One region of the Isoptericola sp. NPDC056134 genome, then DNA from elsewhere that is predicted to be linked to it. Evidence: riboswitches for the same ligand, from Rfam matches in the RefSeq annotation. Region 1 holds a riboswitch; each other region holds the start of a gene.
What was found. Region 1 has a riboswitch for S-adenosylmethionine ahead of ACFCZN_RS06520 (ABC transporter substrate-binding protein). Riboswitches for the same ligand answer to the same signal wherever they lie in the genome.
Positions count from the first base shown of each region.

Region 2: it holds a riboswitch for S-adenosylmethionine, as region 1 does, so the genes downstream of both, ACFCZN_RS10415 (NADPH-dependent FMN reductase) here and ACFCZN_RS06520 (ABC transporter substrate-binding protein) in region 1, are expected to answer to the same signal.
Region 3: it holds a riboswitch for S-adenosylmethionine, as region 1 does, so the genes downstream of both, ACFCZN_RS02155 (methylenetetrahydrofolate reductase) here and ACFCZN_RS06520 (ABC transporter substrate-binding protein) in region 1, are expected to answer to the same signal.

Region 1 covers NZ_JBHJVM010000005.1:21,142-23,373, forward strand. Annotated here, with positions in the region: gene ACFCZN_RS06520 (ABC transporter substrate-binding protein) at 1-1,291, opposite strand, end outside; SAM riboswitch class IV at 1,367-1,480, opposite strand; gene ACFCZN_RS06525 (DUF4395 domain-containing protein) at 1,629-2,105, opposite strand; gene ACFCZN_RS06530 (TlpA family protein disulfide reductase) at 2,137-2,232, opposite strand, start outside.
Region 2 covers NZ_JBHJVM010000009.1:565-2,796, forward strand. Annotated here, with positions in the region: gene ACFCZN_RS10410 (flavin reductase family protein) at 1-455, opposite strand, end outside; gene ACFCZN_RS10415 (NADPH-dependent FMN reductase) at 485-1,087, opposite strand; SAM riboswitch class IV at 1,109-1,243, opposite strand; gene ACFCZN_RS10420 (DoxX family protein) at 1,384-1,938, opposite strand; gene ACFCZN_RS10425 (MazG nucleotide pyrophosphohydrolase domain-containing protein) at 2,087-2,232, shown strand, end outside.
Region 3 covers NZ_JBHJVM010000001.1:491,013-493,244, forward strand. Annotated here, with positions in the region: gene metE (5-methyltetrahydropteroyltriglutamate--homocysteine S-methyltransferase) at 1-274, opposite strand, end outside; gene ACFCZN_RS02155 (methylenetetrahydrofolate reductase) at 303-1,337, opposite strand; SAM riboswitch class I at 1,343-1,449, opposite strand; gene ACFCZN_RS02160 (NADP-dependent oxidoreductase) at 1,543-2,232, opposite strand, start outside.

The DNA of each region.
Region 1 (2,232 bases):
GCTTGAGCTGCAGGTCGACCCCGATCTGCCGGAGCTGCTGCTGCACGAGCTCGAGCGCGCCGGGCTCCTGCCAGAACGTCACCGTGGTGGAGAGCCTCCGACCGTCCTTCTCGCGGATGCCGTCGGCGCCCACGACCCAGCCCGCGTCGTCCAGGACCTTCGTCGCACCCTCGGGGTCGTACGCGAGCAGGTCGTCCGCACCCTCGAACAGCGGCGTCGAACGGGACAGCACACCGGTGGCCGGCTGGTCCTGCGGCGTCAGCACGGTGTCCACGATCTGCTGGCGGTCGATCCCCTTGACGAGCGCGGTGCGCACGGCCTCGTCGGCGGCCAGCGGGCTGGACTCGTTGGGGAACAGGTTGAACACGACGCCCGGGTTCGCGCGGTAGGACAGCCAGAACCCGTTGCCGTCGAACTGCGGCAGGTCGACGGCGTTCAGCGCGGCGGTCGCGTCGATCTGTCCCGACTGCAGGGATCCGGAGCGCACACCCGCCTCGGGGATGACCTTCAGGGTCACCGTGTCGAGGTACGCCTCGCCCGTGTGGCTGCTGGCCTCCGACCCCCAGTCGTAGCCCGCGACCTTCTCCAGCACGATCTCCTGGTCCGGGGTGTAGGACTTCACGGCGAACGGCCCGGAGCCGACGTACTTCCCGGCGCAGCGATCCTCGGTCGAGAGGGTCGCCGAGTCGGGCGAGAGCAGGCCGAGGGAGAACGTCGACGTCGCCTGGAGGAACTGCGCGCTCGGCTCGTCAAAGTCGACGGTCACGGTGTGCTCGTCCACGACGGTGGTGCCTGCGTAGCCGACGAGGTACTGGGAGCCGAGGGACGCCACGGCACCCAGGTCGACGATCGCGTCGAAGTTGGTCTTCACCGCGGCGGCGTCGATCGGCGTGCCGTCGGCGAACGTGGCGTCGTCGCGCAGGTGGAACGTGTAGCTGGAGGCGTCGTCGTTCACCTCCCAGCTCTCCGCGAGCCAGGGCAGGATCTCGCCGGACTCCGGGTCCTGTGCGGTGAGCGACGCGACGGTCTGACGGGCGGCCGCGATCGCGTCGTTGTTGCCGACCTGCTGCGGGTCGACGCAGTGCGAGTCCACCGTGATGGCGAACGTCAGGTCGCCGCCGGCGACGGGCTCGCCGCTCGCGTCGGCGCCGGTGCCCGCGGTGTCGGCGCCCGTCGAGCAGGCGCTGAGCAGGAGGCCGGCGGCCGAGACGGTGGCGGCGAGCCCGACGACGCTGCGTCGCGGGGTGCGCCTGGGGTCCTGGGTGCGCGGTGCGCGCGGGGTGGTGGTCATCGCGTGGTGTTCCTCGTGGTCATGGCGGGTCGCCCCCCGCGCCGGCACGGGCCGGGGCGCGGTCATGGACGACCGGAGCCGTGCTTACCCGGCCGCGGGCGCGGCGGGGTCAGGTCGTTCCCGGAGCACCCCGTCACGTCGAAGGGTTGCTGGCCAGCGAGCCGGGCCTGGGTGCTGGCGCTCGTCACCTGGGCGGCAGGGAAGCCGCCGCGGCCTCCCGAGTCAAGGGTCGGGCGGGTCGTCTCACATCACGGACGCGGGACGGGCGCCGCAGACGCCGAAGGCCCCGCCGTCGGTGACGGCGGGGCCTCGAGGGGTCCGGTGGTGGGCGGCGGCCTCAGCGGGCGGAGGGCCGCAGGCGCGCGCCGAGCAGGTAGAGCTCGCAGCCGAGGCACAGGCCGACGACGGCGTTGAGGCCGGCCGCGACGAACGCGATCCCCGCGGCCCACGGCACCGCGGCCAGCACGCCTGCGAGGCCGAGCACGACGCCGACGCCCGTGACGACGAGGCCGACGAGCTGGGCGAACCGCGGCGGGCGCGGGTCCTCGAGCTCGGCGGGCGGCGCGAGCCGGGGGCGAACGAGGGTCTTGAAGAGCCAGCCCTGCACCGTGCCCTGCGCGCCGCGCACGGCGCCCAGGAGGAACCCGGCGGCCACGACGGCGAGCAGCACGAGGCCGGCGGGGCTCGCCCCGAGGAGCACGACCACGGCGAGCAGCAGCGCCGTGACGGCGGCGCCCACCCGAGGGCCGCGCGGGTCGATGCCGGCCGGGGCCCGCGTGACGGGGGCCTGGCCGGCGGGACGCTCGGAGGTCATCGGTTCTCCTCGGGGACGGGGTTCGGCGGGCTCAGCCGACGGGGACGACGGCGGCCAGGGCCTGGCGCGCCTGAGCGGGCGACATCCCGCCGCTGCTGCGGGCGGCCTGCGCCCCGGTCGCGTCCAG
Region 2 (2,232 bases), on a different contig from region 1:
TGCAGCGCGCGCAGCGAGACCAGGTAGCTGTCGCCGACCGGGGTGCGCTGCAGCACGCGGGCGCGCACCCAGGAGACGGCTCCGTCGATGACGGGCTCGCCCGAGGGCAGCGCCGTCCAGCCGCCCCCCGCGAAGCGGTCGATGCCGCTGGTGGCGAAGCGGGCGGAGAGGTCGTCCTGATGGTCGGCGAGGAAGCTGATCGCGAGCGTGCTGGCCGCCGAGACGGCGGGCCAGGACGACGACGTGGACGCCAGCGAGAACGCGAGCAGGGGCGGCGCGGCGGACACGGAGATCACGGACGTGGCGGTGAACCCGACGGGGCGGCCCGCGTGCTCGAGCGCGACGACGGCCACGCCGGCCGGGTGCTGGCGGAACACCGTCTTGAACTCGTCCGGGGACAGCTGGGGCTCGTCCTGCTGGGCCAGGAGCTCCTCGATCTCGGACAGGGCGGACAGGTCGGTGCGCTGGTGGGCGTGTTCCGTGGTCACAGGGCGGCTCCCGTCAGCTCGGCGGTCGAGGGGGTGGTCGAGGGGGTGGTGGTCGTGGCCGACGGGACGGGGACGCCGGCGGCCCGGCGCAACGGCGTCGCCCAGCGGGCGAACCAGGGGTCCAGCGCCTCGCCGAGCTCCGGCAGCTGGGCCTCGGTGAGGGTCAGCGTGCGGGTGGGCACGACCGCGCCCAGCTCCACGAGCACGGGTCGGAGGTGTGCCTCGCCGGCGAGGGCGTGCGCCGGGTTGCCGGACACGACGAGCGGCACGACGACGACGCCCGCCAGGCCGTCGGGCCCGTAGAGGTCGAGGAACGCCTTGAGGAGGCCCGTGTAGGAGGCCTTGTAGACGGGGGTCGCGACGACGGCGACCGTGGCGCGCGCCAGGCGCTCCTTCGCCGCGTCGGCGGCCGGGTGCGCGGCCGTGAGGATCTCGCCCGCGAACGCCGCGAGCTCGATCGTCGCCACGTCCGCGGTGCCGAGCAGCTCGGCGACGCGGCTGGCGGCGGCCTCCGCCGCGGTCACGGTGCGCGAGCCCGCGCGCGGGTTGCCGGAGACCACCACCACGGAGGGGGTGGCGGGGCGGGTGTTCTCGGTCATGGGTCGTCCCTCGCAGTCCGTCGATCACGCTTGCCGCACGGCGTCTCGACCCGCGGGGACGGGCCGGCCGGCGGCCAGGTCATCTCCCGGAGCACCCCGCCGTGACATGGGGGTTGCTGCCCAGCCAGCCGGGGCTTCGCGCTGGGGCTCGTGACCTGCGCGGAGGTATAGCAGCCGGTCGGACGAACGCCAGGGCCGTCCGGAGACTTCTCACCATCCGGACACGTGGACGCACCGGAGCCTCCGGCCGGGGGGACGGCCGGAGGCTCCGGGGTGGTGCGAGGGCGCCTGTCTCGTCAGGCCTCCAGGCGAAGGCGCGCGCCGAGCGCGACGGCCGCGACGACGGCGGCGCCCGCGACCAGGACGACGTCCTTGAGCACGTACTGGCCCAGCAGGGTCATGCCGTGCCCGAACAGCTCGTCGCCGAACAGCGCGACGGGGGACAGGATGCCGACCATCGCGACGGCGAGGACGACCAGCCCGACCCGCAGCAGGCGGCCGGAGACCAGGGTGAGCCCGATGAAGGTCTCCATGACGGCGACCAGGACGACGGCGGTCGTGGCGGGGACGAGCCCGAGCGTGAGCGTCTCGACGGTGCGGCCCGCGATCTCCTCGGCGGGGCTGGCGCCGGGGAAGAACTTCAGGACGCCGAAGCCGAGGAACACGAGCCCGAGCGCGACCCGCAGAGCCGGGACGGACCACCGGGTGAGGAACCGGGCGAGGGCGGTGACGGCGACGTCGAGCCGCAGCGCCACCTGCTCGGCCAGCGCGTTCGGGAGCCGACGGGCGGCGGGGGCGCTCGGTGCGCGGGTGCCGGCGGTCGTGCGGTGGGTCGGGGTGGAGACGGACATGGTGGTGCTCTCTTCCAGGGGGAGGTGCGACCCGGGGGTGGTCGCCCTGGGAGAGAGCGGCCCACGGGGCCGGGAATGCGTGCGCCCCCGGTTTTCGCCCGGTCCTCACCCGCTCGACGACGCGCCCGGCACCGCCTACGGTGCCGGCATGGACCACGAGCCGATGCGACGGGTCGCCGAGTTCCGTGCGGCGTTCGACCTCGAGGTCGAGACCGCCCGACCGGGTCTGGCGGAGCACCGCCGGGCGCTGCTGGCAGAGGAGTCCGGGGAGGCGGCCGAGGCGCTCGCGGACCT
Region 3 (2,232 bases), on a different contig from region 1:
GCAGCGCGACGACGTCGAGCACCTGGTCGTAGTAGGAGAACGCGCCGGGCACGGAGCCGTCGTCGGGGTTGAGGCCGAGGTCGACGAGGCGGCGGGCCGTCTCGCGGCGCAGCGCGCCGGCCGCGACCTCCAGGTCGACGGCGTCGGTGCGCCCGGCCCAGAACGACTCGACGGCCTTCTTGAGCTCGCGGCGGCGCCCGATGCGCGGGTAGCCGAGGATCGTGCCACCGGGAAATGCCGTGGCGGGGGTGGGGCGTGTCGATGTGGTGGACATGAGCACTCCAGAGTTCGGGCTCCGCGCGTCAGACGGCGGGAGCCTGGGTCGGGATGCTCGGTACCCACGGCCTTCTGGCCAGGTCCGCGCCGTCCGACGTGGCGTCGGCCGGCGCCGGTCCGCCGAGGTGGACACCCTCGAGCAGGTCCAGAGCGGGACGGTACTTGTTGAACGTGTACACGTGGATGCCGGGTGCGCCCGCGTCGAGCACGCGCTGGGCGAGCTCCACGGCACGCGCGGTCCCGTAGGCGTGCTGGGCCTCCGGGTCCGGCAGGGCGTCGAGCGCGTCCAGCAGGTGCCGGGGCGCGCGGACGCCGGTGAGCTCCTCGACGCGACGGAGCCGGCGCGGCTCGGTCGTGGGCAGCTGCCCGGCGAGGATCGGGATCGTCACCCCGGCCGCGCGGGCCTCGGCGACGAAGTCGGTGTAGGAGTCGGCCTCGTAGAACAGCTGCGTGATGGCGAAGCTCGCCCCCGCGTCCTGCTTCTCCTTGAGGCGCCGGACCTCCTGGGCCCGGGTGGTGCCGGCCTGCACGTTGCCGTCGACGAACGTCGCGACGGCGATCGTCATCGGGCGCGCGGCGCCGCGCAGCGCGGCCCCGGGGTCGGTCGCGCAGCGCCGCGCCTCGACCTCGCGCAGCAGGTGCACGAGCTCGATCGAGGACGCGACGCCGTCGGCGGGCGGCTCCCAGTCCGGCTGGTCCTTCGGCGGGTCGCCCCGCAGGGCGAGGAACGCGCGGGTGCCGGCGTCGAGGAAGTCGTCGATGACGGCGGAGACGTCCTCGCGGTGCGCGCCCACGCAGGTCAGGTGGGCCACGGGCAGGACGGGCGTGCCCGCGAGCAGGGTGGACACGACCTGGCGTGCGGTCGCCCGGTCACCGCCGCCGGCGCCGTACGTCACGGACACGAAGTCCGGTCGTGCGGCCACGAGCCGGCGCGCCGTCTCCCAGAACTTGGGGGCGGCGTCCGGCCGGCGCGGCGGCATGAGCTCGAACGAGACCGTCGGGCGTGCCGGCAACGCCGGCTGAGCTGCCGGGGTGGGCGAAAGGGATGCCTCTGCGACCATGCGTCACTCCATCGATCCTGGCGTGAGCACCTTCGTCCTCGGGAGGCTTCCGTCGGAGAACGGGTTGCTGCGGCGTCGTCGAGCCAGGACTCTCGGCCGCTCTGGATGGCTTGTCACGCGATCGTACGCAGCATCCGCGATACGGGCGAGGATGAGACCGCCTGGTGAGACGATCGCCGATGCAGATCGGGCGGGAACGCCCTGGTCAGGGCACCAGCACGACCTTGCCGCCCGCGCGGCCCGTCTCGACGAGCGCGTGGGCGCTCGGCGCGTCGGCCAGCGGCAGCACCGCGCCGACGGTGGTCACGAGGTCGCCGCGGGCCAGGGCGTCGACGGCCTCGGCGAGCTCGCCGGCGTCGCGCTCGGACCGCCAGCTGGCCTCGACGCCGAGGTCCGCCGCGGCGTCGTCGGCGATGGTGACGATGCGCTCGGTGCCGCCGCGCAGGGCGATCGAGTCGGGCAGCACGCCCGCGCCGGTGGTGTCGAGGACGGCGTCCACGCCGTCGGGGGCGAGGGCGCGGACCCGCTCCACGAGCCCCGCGCCGTAGGTGGTGGGCGTCGCGCCGAGGGCGGCGACGCGCTCCTGGTTCCGCGGCGACGCCGTGCCGATCACGCGGGCGCCGCGACGCACGGCGAGCTGGACGGCCAGCTCGCCCACCGACCCCGAGGCGCCGTGCACGAGCAGGGTCTCCCCGGGCCGGACGTCGAGGAGGCGCAGCACGCGGGTCGCGGTCTCGGCCGCGACGGGGACGGTGACGGCGTCGGTCGCGGCGAGCCCGTCGGGCACGCGCGCGAAGACCGACGTGAGGGCGAGCTCCGCGTACCCGCCGCCGACGGCGAACCCGACCACGCGGTCGCCGGGCGCGACGCCGGCCACGCCGTCCCCGACCTGGTC